DNA from 2 places in the Rhodococcus sp. SJ-2 genome. Region 1 is predicted to be linked to the other one. Evidence: riboswitches for the same ligand, from Rfam matches in the RefSeq annotation. Region 1 holds a riboswitch; the other holds the start of a gene.
The links. Region 1 has a riboswitch for cobalamin ahead of ACSYG9_RS03645 (ABC transporter substrate-binding protein). Riboswitches for the same ligand answer to the same signal wherever they lie in the genome.
Positions count from the first base shown of each region.

Region 2: another riboswitch for cobalamin. It lies ahead of ACSYG9_RS18075 (FecCD family ABC transporter permease); the one in region 1 lies ahead of ACSYG9_RS03645 (ABC transporter substrate-binding protein).

Region 1 is NZ_CM132340.1:765,945-772,978, reverse strand. Features, by position in the region: gene ACSYG9_RS03665 (FAD-dependent oxidoreductase) at 1-862, opposite strand, end outside; gene ACSYG9_RS03660 (Rv0361 family membrane protein) at 1,149-1,592, shown strand; gene ACSYG9_RS03655 (rhodanese-like domain-containing protein) at 1,676-2,086, shown strand; gene ACSYG9_RS03650 (O-succinylhomoserine sulfhydrylase) at 2,083-3,306, shown strand; cobalamin riboswitch at 3,319-3,464, shown strand; gene ACSYG9_RS03645 (ABC transporter substrate-binding protein) at 3,548-4,441, shown strand; gene ACSYG9_RS03640 (iron chelate uptake ABC transporter family permease subunit) at 4,501-5,463, shown strand; gene ACSYG9_RS03635 (ATP-binding cassette domain-containing protein) at 5,460-6,260, shown strand; gene cobU (bifunctional adenosylcobinamide kinase/adenosylcobinamide-phosphate guanylyltransferase) at 6,260-7,034, shown strand, end outside.
Region 2 is NZ_CM132340.1:3,834,959-3,841,992, forward strand. Features, by position in the region: gene ACSYG9_RS18055 (FAD-dependent oxidoreductase) at 1-253, shown strand, start outside; gene ACSYG9_RS18060 ((2Fe-2S)-binding protein) at 331-1,164, opposite strand; gene ACSYG9_RS18065 (ABC transporter substrate-binding protein) at 1,193-2,287, opposite strand; gene ACSYG9_RS18070 (ATP-binding cassette domain-containing protein) at 2,280-3,068, opposite strand; gene ACSYG9_RS18075 (FecCD family ABC transporter permease) at 3,080-4,159, opposite strand; cobalamin riboswitch at 4,315-4,497, opposite strand; gene ACSYG9_RS18080 (SDR family oxidoreductase) at 4,596-5,255, opposite strand; gene ACSYG9_RS18085 (TetR family transcriptional regulator) at 5,417-6,718, opposite strand.

The DNA of each region.
Region 1 (7,034 bases):
CCTTGCCGTCCTCGCCGAGAACCTCGGCGGGCGACTCGAAGAAGTGCAGGAACAGCTTGTGCGGGCGATCGCCTGCGTCGCGGATGGCCCAGTCCTGCAGGGTGTTGGCGACCATGTCGACCTGCTTGGAATTGCGGCGCGCCGCCTCGGAGCCTGCGTCGTAGTCGATGTCCTCGGGGTCGACGATGACCTCGATGGTCGGCGAGTGGTCGAGTTCGCGCAGCTCGAGCGGGGTGAACTTGGCCTGGGCCGGTCCGCGACGCCCGAAGACGTGGACCTCGACGGCCTTGTTGTTCTTCAGGCCCTCGTAGACGTTCGGCGGAATCTCGGTGGGCAGCAGTTCGTCGCCGGTCTTGGCGAGCACGCGCGCGATGTCGAGCGCAACGTTGCCGACGCCGAGGACTGCGACCTTCTCGGCCTCGAGCGGCCAGGCGCGCGGAACATCGGGATGGCCGTCGTACCAGGACACGAAGTCTGCGGCGCCGTAGCTGCCGTCGAGATCGATGCCGGGGATCTTCAGTTCCCGGTCGGCGTTGGCGCCGGTCGAGAAGATCACCGCGTCGTAGAAGCGGTAGAGGTCGTCGAGCGTGATGTCGACGCCGTAGTCGAGATTGCCGAGCAGTCGCACGTTCGGCTTGTCGAGCACCTTGTGCAGTGCGGTGATGATGCCCTTGATGCGCGGATGGTCGGGCGCAACGCCGTAGCGGATGAGGCCGAACGGGGCCGGCATGCGTTCGAACAGGTCGATGCTCACCCCGGGATCCTGCGCAGTGTCGGACTTCATGAGTGCATCGGCGGCGTAGATACCGGCGGGGCCGGCACCGACGATCGCGACGCGAAGGGGACGGCTCTGATCAGTCACAGGGGATCAACTACCTCTTCGATGTGCGGACGGACATATCCAGCTTAAATTAAGGCTGCCCTCAGTGGGCGCGCGCAGGTCGCGCGGGATGACGGTGGATGAGAACTCCGGGAAACGTCGGGAGAATCGCTTCAGCGACAACACATGTGGGCACTCACGCGGCACAGGTCGACGGCGAGGCGTCGAACGAGCGGAGTGGTGGCCATGGTCAATTCCTACCTCACTAGGGTTTATTGGCGCAAATGCGGCCGACCGGCGCGGATCTGCCGACGATAGGATGATCCGCATGGCACAACGGCGTGATCCCGAACCCGACCCCGACGGTCTCGACCCGGACGGGCCCACTCGCAGCACGCCCTGGCCGTTCATCGGGGCCGTGCTCGTGATCGCCGTCCTCGCGCTGGTGCTCGTCGTCACGCAGATCCTCTCGCCCGAGGGCGAGAACCTCGACGACAACGAACGGATCACACGCACGACCAGCGACTACGTCAAGGCCCTCAACGCAGATGACGAGGACGTCCTCGTCATTCTCCGCTGCGGCGAACTGAGCCGCGGTGAGGGGCCGCTCGCTGGGGCCGATGGCGACATCGACCTGCAGCGCAGCGACAACGTGGTCATCGACGGCGACAAGGCCACCGTCGACGTCACCACCGCGATCGACGGGGAGTCGACAACCGAGACGTGGCACTTGACTCTCGTCGACGACGTCTGGCGCGTCTGCACTGCCTGATCGACCCGGTGCGATCCTGCGGGTCGTGGACCGCCCACTATCCCGCGTAATCGCTCGGGTCTGACCTGTGAAAAGGTATTCCCGTGAGCTACGCAGGTGATATCACGCCGCAGCACGCCTGGGAGCTGCTGCAGGAAAATCAGGATGCCGTGCTCGTCGATGTGCGCACCGACGCCGAATGGAAATACGTGGGTGTGCCCGACACCGCATCGATCGGGCGCCGCACGTTGTTCGTGGAATGGGTGTCGTATCCGGCCGGGGCCCCCAACGAGCGCTTCGTCGACGAGTTGAAGGACGCTGGGATCAGCGGTGGTCCGGTGATCTTCCTGTGTCGTTCGGGTCAGCGTTCGATCGGCGCCGCCGAAGCTGCGACGGCCGCGGGCCTGGCCCCTGCGTACAACGTTCTCGAAGGATTCGAAGGGCCGCTCGATGCCGACAAGCATCGCGGCGGACAGGGCTGGCGGGCCGCGGGCCTGCCGTGGAGGCAGTCGTGAGTGCAATTCCCCAGGGCGGTGCGTTCAGCAAGGCGCTGCCCGATTCCGTGCGTCCCGCCACGCTCGGCGTGCGCGGTGGCGTGCTGCGATCCGGCTTCGAGGAAACGTCCGAGGCGCTCTACCTCAACTCCGGGTTCGTCTACGAATCAGCGGAAGCCGCCGAACAGGCATTCACCGGCGAGGTCGACCACTTCGTGTACTCCCGGTACGGCAACCCGACGGTGACGATGTTCGAGGAGCGGCTGCGCCTGCTCGACGGTGCCGAAGCCTGCTACTCCACGGCATCGGGCATGTCGGCGGTGTTCACGGCGCTTGCCGCGCTGCTCGGCAAGGGTGATCGACTGGTCGCAGCACGCAGCCTCTTCGGATCATGCTTCGTGGTGTGCAACGAGATTCTGCCCAGGTGGGGGGTGGAGACGGTGTTCGTCGACGGTGAAGACCTCGACCAGTGGGAGAAGGCGCTGTCGGTGCCCACCACAGCCGTGTTCTTCGAGACCCCGTCGAACCCGATGCAGACCCTCGTCGACGTCCGCAAGGTGTCCGAGATGGCCCACGCGGCAGGTGCAAAGGTGTTGCTGGACAACGTCTTCGCCACCCCGTTGCTGCAGCGCAGTCTCGATCTCGGCGCCGACATCGTCGTGTACTCGGGTACCAAGCACATCGACGGGCAGGGCCGGGTGCTCGGCGGAGCGATCCTCGGGCCCCAGGACTACATCGACGGCCCGGTCAAGAACCTCATCCGCCACACAGGCCCGTCGCTGAGCCCGTTCAACGCGTGGACCCTGCTCAAGGGTCTCGAGACGATGCCCGTCCGGTTGCGTGCCGCGGTCGATTCCACTTTGCGCATCGGCAAGTTCCTGGAGTCGCATTCCGAGGTGAGCTGGATCAAGTACCCGTTCCTCGAATCGCATCCGCAGTACGAGCTGGCGAGGTCCCAGATGAGCGGGGGCGGGACCATCCTCACCTTCGAACTCGCCGCCGCTGAGGGGGAGGGCAAGAAACGGGCGTTCGAGCTGCTGAACAAGCTGCGCGTCGTCGACATCTCCAACAACCTCGGCGACTCCAAGTCGCTCATCACCCACCCCGCGACCACGACCCACCGGGCGATGGGCCCCGAAGGACGCGCCGCGATCGGCCTGTCCGACGGCGTCGTGCGCTTGTCGGTGGGGCTCGAAGATCCCGAAGATCTGCTCGAAGACCTGGAGCAGGCGCTCGCCTGATCCCGAAACGCTGTGGGATACGCTGCGGGTGCTCTGCCAATCGGGCAGGGCACCCGCAGCGTTTCGGTGAAGCCGGTGAGAATCCGGCGCTGTCCCGCAACTGTGAGACCGGTATTCGACCGGTGAGTCAGGTCAGCCGGCGCCGCGGGCACGTACTGGTCCTCGGACGAAGGACGGTGTCGTGCCGCAACTTCTCGTTGCAGCCGTGCTGTTTTCGTCCTCCGAGCCACGGAGGATGGTTGTGTCCCTCACTTCCCGCAGGTTTCTCACCGCCGGTGTCGCTGCCCTCGCACTGGTGATCGCCGGTTGCGGCAGCGGTGACGATGCCGCGTCCGACAGTGCTCCACCTGCTGAATCCGGAACTCCGCAGGCCATCGTGTCGCTGAGTCCGACCACCACCGAGATGCTCTACGCGGTCGGTGCGGGCGACCAGGTGGTCGCCGTCGACGACCAGTCCGATTACCCAGAGGGCGTGCCGGTTACCGATCTGTCCGGCTACAACCCCAACGTCGAGGCCATCTTGGGCTACGACCCCGATCTCGTCGTCGCCACCGACGACAACGGCGACCTCGTCGCCGGACTCGGGAACGCCGGCGTCGACGTGCTGCTCCTTCCCGCTGCGGTCAGCCTCGACGACACCTACGACCAGCTCGAACAGGTGGGTGCTGCAACAGGCCATGTGGGGGACGCCGCGGAACTCGTCGCGCAGATGCAGACCGAGATCAGCGAACTCGTCGCCTCCGTGCCCGAGCGTGAGACACCTCTGCGGTACTACCACGAACTCGACAACACGTACTACAGCGTCACCGACGACACCTACATCGGCGAGATCTACTCGCTGCTGGGACTGACCTCCATCGCGACCGGCGGCGACGGATACCCGCAGCTGTCGTCCGAGTTCATCGTCGAGCAGAACCCCGATCTGATCTTCCTCGCCGACTCGCAGTGCTGCGGTGTGACACCCGAGACGGTCGCTGAACGGGCCGGCTGGGCAGAACTCACCGCAGTCCGCGACGGACAGGTCCATGTCCTCGACGAGGACATCGCGAGCCGGTGGGGTCCACGCGTCGTCGACCTCGTGCGTGAACTCGCCGCGATCGTCGCCGCCGTCCCCGCAGGCCAGCCTGCACCGTGATCACATCGCGTCGCCGCGCAGTCGTATTGGGTGGCGCGGTGGTCGCACTCGTTGCGGCGATGCTCGTCGGGATCCTCGTCGGTCCGGCCGGGCTCACCCCCCAAGGCGTCCTGCTCGATGTGCTCGACAAGATCCCGTTCGTCGACGTCGACTCGGGCCTGAGCACCCGACAGCAGGCGATCCTGTGGAACATTCGCATGCCTCGGGTGGTGCTCGGCGTGATCGTCGGCGCGATGCTCGCGATCGCCGGAGCCGCCTACCAGGGCGTTTTCCGTAACCCGCTCGCCGACCCGTACCTGCTCGGTGTGTCGAGCGGTGCGGGCCTCGGCGCGACACTCGCAATCGTCGTGGGGGGCGCAGCCGGATTCGCCGGGGTGCCCGTGGCCGCGTTCGCAGGCGGGATGCTCGCCGTCGGAGCCACCTACGCCCTGGGGCGCACCGTCGGTGGCAGTCGCACCGAGGTGATCATCATCCTCGCCGGTGTCGCGGTCGCGGCATTCGCCAACGCCATCCAGACGTTCTTCATGCAGCTCCACGACGACACGCTGCGCCAGGTCTATTCGTGGATGCTCGGACGTCTTGCCACCGACGGCTGGTCCGATGTACGGACCGTGCTGCCGTACGTGATCGTCTCGGTCGTCGTGATCATGCTGCACAGGCGCACTCTCGACGTCATGTCGGTCGGGGACGTCGAAGCCTCGAGCCTCGGCATCAACCCGGCCAGGGTCCGGCTGATCCTCGTGTGTATCGCGACGCTCGGCACGGCCGCCGTCGTCTCTGCCAGCGGCCTGATCGGGTTCGTCGGCATCGTCATTCCCCACGCCGTCCGGTTGCTGATCGGTCCGGGGCACCGCATGCTGTTGCCGCTGTCGCTGATGGTCGGCGCAGCGTTCCTCGTACTCGCCGACGTCCTGGCCCGCACGGTGATGTCCCCGGCCGAACTGCCGATCGGCGTCGTGACCGCGGCGATCGGTGCGCCGTTCTTCCTCGTCGTGCTGCGGCGGAGCCGGGGTGTGGCATGAACGGCGTGACCTGCCGAAGTCTGTGCGCGGAGCGCGGCGGCGTGCAGGTGCTGCACGACGTCGATCTCGTCGTCGGCGCGGGGGAGTGGGTGTCGCTGGTCGGGCCCAACGGGTCGGGCAAGACCACGCTGCTGCACGCGCTCGCCGGGCTGGTGCCCGTGGCCGGCGATGTCGAGATCGCGGGGGTGACACCTCGGCACTCGGGTCGTCGCGCCATCGCGCGTGCGGTCGCGTTGATGCCGCAACGACCGATCGTTCCCGAGGGCGTCACCGTGCGTGAGCTGATCCACCTCGGCCGCACCCCTCATGTTCCGCGCTTCGGAAGTGAACAACCGCGCGACCGCGAGATCGTCGAACGGGTCATCGCGAGGCTCGAACTCGAGAACTTCGCGTCGCGGCTCGCGACCGCGCTGTCGGGTGGTGAACTGCAGCGGGTCGTGCTGGCCCGGGCGCTTGCGCAGCAACCGCAGGTGCTGCTGCTCGACGAGCCCACCAGCGCGTTGGACATCGGACATCAACAGCAGGTGCTCGACCTCGTCGACTCGATGCGCCGCGAAGGTGAGCTCACGGTGATCGCGGCGATGCACGACCTGACGTCGGCGAGTCAGTACGGCGAGCGGTTGGTGCTGCTGGACCGGGGTCGGATCGTCGCTGACGGACTATCCGCCGAAGTGCTCACCGTCGAGCGCATCGCCGAGATCTACGGTGCCCGCGTCGAGGTGCTCGACCGCCCCGCGGGTCGCGCGGTGCTGCCCTTGCGTGACCGGCCCGAACCCGTCGAACCACAGGAGCTGTGATGGAGGTATTGCTGCTGGGCACCGGTGCTGCGGACGGGTGGCCCAACCCCTTCTGCCGATGCGATTCGTGTGGGGATGCGGCACGCAGGAACGAGGTTCGCGGGCAGACGGCAGCACTGGTCGATGGTGTGCTGATGCTCGACTGCGGACCGGAGGCACCCCGCGCGGCGGTGCGATTCGGCCGGACCCTCGCGGATGTGCGCCACGTCCTGCTCACTCACGCGCACCCGGATCACCTGGGACCGCAGGCCCTGCTGTTCCGGTCGTGGGTGGACGCGGGGCATGTCATCGATGTTGTCGGCCCACCTGGCGCCCTCGATGAGTGCCTGCCGTGGGTCGGGCCCGGGGACCCGGTGCGGTTCGTGCCGGTCGAGGCCGGCGACGAACTGCAGGTCGGTGAGTACACGGTGCGGGTACTGGAGGCGCAACACAAGGTGTTCCGTGACGGAGATGCCGTGCTCTACGACATCACCGGGCCCGACGGGTCGCGGATCCTGTGGGCCTGCGACACCGGGCCGCTATCGGAGTCCTGGTTCGAGGCGGTGCGTGACGCCGCGTTCGATGCGGTGTTTCTCGAAGAGACCTTCGGGGACCGATCCGACCTGTCTTCCGGGCACCTGGGCCTGCCCGAATTCGCCGAGACCGTCGAGTCTCTGCGCGGATGCGGCGCAGCGGGGGACTCGACGGATGTCGTCGCAGTGCACCTGGGACATCACAACCCGCCGATCGCACAGCTTCGTGAACGGTTACGGCATTGCGGTGCCCGCGTGGGAA
Region 2 (7,034 bases), 2.7 Mb from region 1:
CGCTCCATCCGGCGACGCGTTGCCTGCCCGTCCGGCCGAGCAGGTCACCGAAGACGAGCAGCGTCGTGAGAACGTGTGGCTGGGGCTGTCGACTGCGCTCGACCAGGTCGACGAGAGCGATCGTGAAGGTTTCCTCACGCGTCTCGCCCTGATGCTCGGTTCGCAGGTCGACCACCGGCAGTTCGAGGAGGCCATTGCGGCTGCCTCGGACACCTCCCCGGTGCGGGTCGAGGAGCTTGTTCAGCAGGCCTGACGCCCGCTGCGATATGGCCGAACGTCACCTTCGTTCAGTTGGATTGGATGAAGGTGACGTTCGGCCGTTCCGGGCTCTTACCGGTCCGCTCGCCGAGCACGCTCGACGAGTCGTTCGAGCCGGACGTCGGGGTGCTGACGAGGACATGTCGAGCACTTCACTCCGTGCGGGCCGTTGTACAGCAGACAACACGACACCCTGTGCACGAAGGTGTGCGGTGAGGACGAGGCATCCGCCACGACGGTCTGAAACCGTGGGTCCGGCAATCGAGGCCCCGGGAGCTGATCCGAGATCCTCTGCACCATGGCGCGCGCGGCGTCCATCGCGTCGTTCGCACGTCCCGTGGCCGAGCCTGCCCACAGGAACCGGGTCGCGAGGGAGTCGACTGCAACAGCCCAGAGTCGCCGCTCGCCTTTACCGCAGCGGCTCGCCATGAATTCGATTCCGGCGCCCAATGACTCGATCAGGGCGGCTTCCGGAGAAGTGGTGAGGACGCGAGTCGACCGCGCGCCCACCAGTCGTCCGTACATCTTCCGATTCGGTGAGAACGTGTCGTCCGATGTCGAGATCCCGCCTACCGCGACGAAGTCGGCGTCGCGGCCGGTCAGGGCCCGGCGGTGCAGGACCACATCCTGCATCGCCGGACTCAGGGCCGTGCCGGTCACGAACAGACTCGCGATCGTCGGGAGAACCAGTGAATTGCTGATCGCACGCCACAGCACCGTCCCCACGATCAACGGATCGTCGACCTGCCAGCGGTCGGCACGCAACTGCATCTCGTCCCCGATCCATTCCGGGTCGAGGACCGCCGACGCAGGGATCTCCTGAGACCCGGCATCCAGCATCAGGGGAGAATGCGCGCTCGCCGGGAGTGCGCTGATCAGCTCGGCCAGTACCGAGTCCGCGTTCACGTGTGGACCTTTCATCGTTCGCCGCCGGTCACTTCAACGCGCTGAGGTCCATGCGCGGCTCGATTCCACTCCGAGGCAGTAGGTTTGCCTCTTCCAATGCGATCCGCAGTTGCTCCGCGGTATCCATCATCAGTGCACCGCTGCGACCCATGTCGGTCGGCAGATTCAGAATGCGTCCCTGTGTCACCGCGTCCAACGAACGGGTTGCGGGATTCTCGGTGAGCAGAGCCAGTTTCGCTTCGAAAGCTCCGCTACCGTCGCCGGTGTCAGTGAGAACGATGAAGTCCGGGTCCGCGGCAGTCACGGACTCCCAGGACACCTTCGGACTCTTCTCGTCGACGTGGTCGAACGCATTACGAGCACCCGTCACGTCGATGATCGAGGTGAAGAGGTGCGGATTACCGGCGCTCGACACCCCTTCGTTCGATACCGAGGTGACGTACATGACGGTCGGAGCACCGTCCGCTCGTGGCGCCGACTCCATCTCCTCGCGGCGCTGCTGCAACTCGTCGATCTTCACGGCGGCGATATCGTCGTGGCCGACGATGCTCCCGATGTTCGACAGATCGGCGTACGCCTCGTCCCACGGCGACAGCGCGTCGAGCGAACCGGGCAGGCAGGTCGGGGTGACGGTGTACGCGGGAATGCCGAAATCGTCGTTCAGGCGTTCGGGCGTGATGTTCTTCTCCACGCTGAAACCCCATCCGTGGCCGGCCATCACCACGTCCGGTTTCTGGGCCTGGATGGTTTCGAGGTTGAAGGATTCTTCCGAGACGACCGGCAAGGCGTCGATACGCGCTGTGCCGTACATACCGCGAAGTTGGTCGAGCCGTGTGTTACGGATACCGCTGATCGCGGTGATCCGGTCGTCGGCCTCGAGGGCAAGCAGATTCAGGAGGATCTGACTGTCGTTGGCGTAGATCGCCTGTGCCGGCGAGGGGAAGGTGATCTGCTCTCCGCAGTTCTCGACGGTGACGTGACCGTCCGACGCAACCTCCTGCTGTTCGTCTGCGCTGCTGCAGCCGGCCAGCGTCATGGCTGCGGTGAGGAGGCCGACGGCCAGCGAGACCGGAGTCCTCGAACGAGGCAGGGTCTTCGAACGGGATGGGACGTACTCAGGCATGGTTCTCCGTGTGTGATCGGATCCGGGGCGAGTCGGTACCGAGCACCAGGTGCTGCCGTCCGGTCGCAGGATCGGTGAGTTGTGTTGCAGGAACGCCGAAGGCACGAGTGATCGTTGCTGGGGACAAGGCCTCGGATGCGTCGCCGTAGGTCGCGAGAGCGCCGTCGTGGAGGACGGCGACCCGATCGAAGTACGCCGCCGCGAGCGCGAGGTCGTGCATTGCGGCCACCACCGTGCAGCCGAGGCCGCGCAGTGTGTCGAGGAGGTGTATCTGATGGCGGATATCGAGATGGTTGGTCGGTTCGTCCAGGATCAGCAGGGACGATTCCTGAGCCAATCCACGAGCCAGCATGGCGCGGCGCCGTTCACCGCCCGAGAGTTGATCGCACCGGCGATCGACTGCGTGTGCCAATTCGACGGTGGTCAGTGCGCGCAGTGTGACCTCCCGATCGGATTCTTCTCCCAGGGACCAGGGTGGCCGATGGGGGATGCGGCCCATGGCGACCATCTCACCGAGCAAGAGGTCCTGAGGGGGTGTTTCCTCCTGACCGACATAGGCAATCGCTCGTGCCCGAGCACGTGGCGGAAGCGAATAGAGATCTCGGCCGTCGAGGGTGACGGTTCCCTCCGCGGGGGCGCGCAGGCCTGCGAGGGTTCGAAGCAATGTCGATTTACCGCTCCCGTTGATTCCCACCAGCGCCACCATGGAGCCGGCGGGGAAGTCGAGATCGATGCCGGACAGAATGTCCGATCCGGCGATCCGGCAGCGAACATTGCGCATCCGAATATGCATCAGTCACCGTCCGAAAAACTGTAGTGGCGGCGCCCCAGCAGGAAGAGGAACACCGGTGCCCCCACGAGACCGGTCATCACACCCAGGGGGAGTTCCTCCGGACTGAGCAGGACCCGAGCAGCGATGTCGATCCAGAGCAGGAACAGTGCGCCACCGAGTGCGGCCACAGGAAGCACCACCCGATGGCGTGCGCCCACCACGATCCTGGCGAGGTGCGGCATGATCAGGCCGACGAATCCGATTCCTCCGGACACCGAGACCAGCACGCCGACAAGAATCGACGACAAAGCGAAGAGTCCCAGTCGGAGCCCCCGCACCGGCACACCGAGTGCTCTGGCCACGTCCGGTCCGCTTGCCAGCGCGTCGAGCCATGAATGGAGTGCGAACAGGATCGCGGCAGACGCAACCACGACGAGCAGGGCAGGGAGAATCTGCACCCACATCGCACCCGCCACGCTTCCGAGGGTCCAGTGCAGGACCGACCGAACGGCATCGCGGTCATCACTGAGGAAGACCAGGAAGCTGGAGACGGACGAGAACGCCGAGGCCATGACCACGCCGGTGAGAATGAGACGGAGTGGGGTCAGGCCCCCCTGTGCAATGGAGATGCCGAAGACCGCGGCTCCGGCGACCATGGCGCCGATCAGGGCGCCCAACGACAATGCCCACACACCGATAGTGGTCAGGACACCGAACATGATGACGAGAGTGGCCCCGACGCCGGCACCGGCGGAGATACCCAGAAGATAGGGATCGGCCAGCGGATTTCGCACCAGGGTCTGCATTGCGGCCCCGGCCATGGCCAGGCCTGCACCGACGATGAGCGCCATCAGGATGCGGGGAGCACGAAGTTCCCAGATGATCGTGTCGTACACCGGGTCGGGGCCGACCCCACCGGTGAAATGTGCTCGCACCACGTCCCATGTGGCGGACAGCGGCACCGGCTCGGACCCGAAGGTCAGCGACATGAATCCGCTGAGGACGACCGCGAGGGCGAGGACGACCAGGAGCGGGATCGCCGGAATTCGTGTGTGCTGCGGTGGCGTGGTGCGCTGAGGTGACTTCGCGACCTCGAGCAACTCAGCACCCCGACGGTGCGGACTCCGTGACCTGTCGTGGGGTCGGTAGGTCGCTTCGTGCGGAGGCGTGAACACGAATGGGGAGGGCGGTGCCATCGGTCTGGGCGCGCATCGATCGTTCTCTCGTATCAGGGGCCCAATCGCGAGGCCCACGTGTGTGATTCGGTGAGCCAGCAGGTCTTCGGACTCAGGGTCGTTCCGACAGGGCGCCTTCCCGGACCGATTCCGGTCCAGTGGCACGTGCCCTGTCGGTCGCCTTCACCGCTGCGCGACAGTTCCGGAGTTGCACCGGATTCCCTTGCATTTCTGATGCACGTACTGCATCAGGGCTGCTTCTGACTCGTGGAGAACGTAACACAGGCGTAACAATGGCCGTGGGTCCGGACCCGCTGTGCGAGATCCGGGGTCCACGGCGTCGATCTACCGGTGACGACCGTCAGCGGAGTGCGTCGAGCGCCTCCGCGATCGGTGTGTCGCCGTTGTTGAACTCGATCATGCGACCGGCGGTCTCGGGACGCTCGAGCACTGCAGCGATCACGGCGGCGACATCGGCGCGCGAGACCTGCCCCTTGTCTCTCGCACCCTGACCCTCGATCTCGATCCGTCCGGTCGGGGGATCCAGGGTGAGGGCGCTCGGCCCGAGAATGGTCCACTCGAGATCGGTGCCGCGCAGGTGTGTATCGGCGGCGGCCTTCGCCTCTGCGTACGGATGGAAACTGTTGTCCTCGGGCACACCGTGGTCGGGTCTCGCCCCGAAGTACGACACCATCACGTACCGCCGCACGCCTGCCTCCTGCGCGGCTGTCATCGATGCGATCGCGGCATCACGGTCCACGGCGTACGTGCGGGCGGGGTTGCCGCCGCCCGCACCCGCCGACCACACCACCGCATCGTGGCCCTGCAGCAGGTCGGACAGCGCCGCGATGTCGAGTTGCTCGACGTCGGCCACCACCGGCGTGCCTCCTGCGGCGCGTACGTCGTCGGCGTGGTCGGGGTTGCGAATGAACGCACTGGTCTCGTGGCCGGAGTCGGCGAGTAACCGCTCGAGGTGCAGCGCGACCTTGCCGTGTCCGCCGAAGAGTGCGATGCGTGCCATGTCGAGTGCTCCTTGTGTCCGGGGATCGGGTGCGTCTCCCAGCATGCCTTCCTTCCGATATCCGCGCGCGAAGAAGGCACGCACACTCGGTCGACGCCTGGGGCCTGCCTCTTCTGTTCGCGCGCGGAGTTGCCGGAGTGGCCGGACACGGCAGGCGATCGCTACCTGGACGGCGTGTGCGCAGACAGTGACCCGGCGGCACTCGACTTCGGCATACGCGGATTGTGTTCGGAGGATGCAGGCTGTTCGGGCGTGGAGCCGAGCAGTACCGACATCATCACCGCATGGATCCGTGGCGCCTGTTGCCGCACGGCGTTGGGACCGAGGAACACACCCAGATCGGGAACGAGGTTGAGCGCTGCGTACAGAAGGAAGCGTGATTCGACGCTCGAGAGTTCGGGGCGTACCTCGTTGAGGAGGGTGGCCCATTGTTCGACGTCGAGTCGCTGGCGCATACGTAGATCTGCCCGCGGTCCGGGAGGCACATTGATCAGCTCCGCAAAGTACACGGACATCAACTCCCGCTGCGAGATGCAGAGCTCGATATACACCGTGGCAAGTGCTTCGAGGCCGTCTCGTGGGCTCGAGGTCCGCTGAAGTGCCGACTCGATCGAGGTCTCGAGCCGGTCGATCGCACGGTAGAAAGCGGCTGCGAGGATATCGGCCTTCGATGGGAAGTATCGGTAGACGCCCGACGCGGGCAGGCCTACGGTCGAGGCGATCTCCTCCACTCCGATTTCCGCGTACCCCTCCCGATGGAAGAGTTCGATCGCCGATTGCAGAAGATCCTCGCGCATGTTGTTCACCGACGACGGGTGGCGCGCAGCGGTGGGTATCGACGAAATGGGTTCTTCCGAAGAGAGATCCGACCGGGACAGTGCCACACATGCATCGACGAGGATGTGCTCGATGCGGCGCGGAGCCAGGGTGAGGCTGTGCGCAGTGATACTGCCGATTGCGCTGAGCATCGCGGCAACGAGCACGAACGTGTCCGTGCTGGAAATATCCGGGCGGATGAGGCTCACACATTCCCCGATCCTGCGGTTGACCTCCCATGCGCGCCGACGGATGGGAGAGCGATCCTCCGGTCGTAGGTACCGGCGTTCCCAGCGGTAGATACCTGCGGTGCGCCGGTTGGCGATCGTGGTGCCGATGATGGCGCAGAGATGCGCGCGGAGCTCGTCCGTAGCCGATTCGGCGTGGCCCGTCGGTGAGCTCTCGAGAGCGGACTCCAGGGCGTCCAGGAGTATGAGAGCAGAGTTGAGGAAGAGTGCGTACTTCCCCGGAAAGTGGCGGTACAGAGCGGATTTGGTGATTCCGACCTCGTCGGCGATGTCTTCGACACTCACGCCGTGGTAGCCACGTTCGCTGAAGGCGATCGCGGCCGCAGTGGCGATCTGGTCTCGCCGGTTCTTCGGCCGCGATCTGCGCTCGGCCTGAGGGGAGGGAGTCTTGCCGACCACGCGCACCTACTTCTGTTGCTCGGGCTGCCCTGGCTGCGATGCGGCGGGCATCTCTCTTCGGGCGAGCATACGCTGCTTGCAGCGGCGAACCATCATGCACATGTGAACCGTTGTTTGCTGTCATATGTGTGCAGAAACGCGAGAAGGGCAGCATAATCCTAGTTCAGGGCGGGGTTGTGGTTCTCGTGTCCGATGGATAACTCTTCGGAATGACCGTTCACAAAACTCTATCGTTTCGAATGCGGCGGTGATACCGTCCCCGGCGAGCACCCTGCGTCGAGGTGCTTTCCGCGATCCGGATCCGTTGTCCCTACTG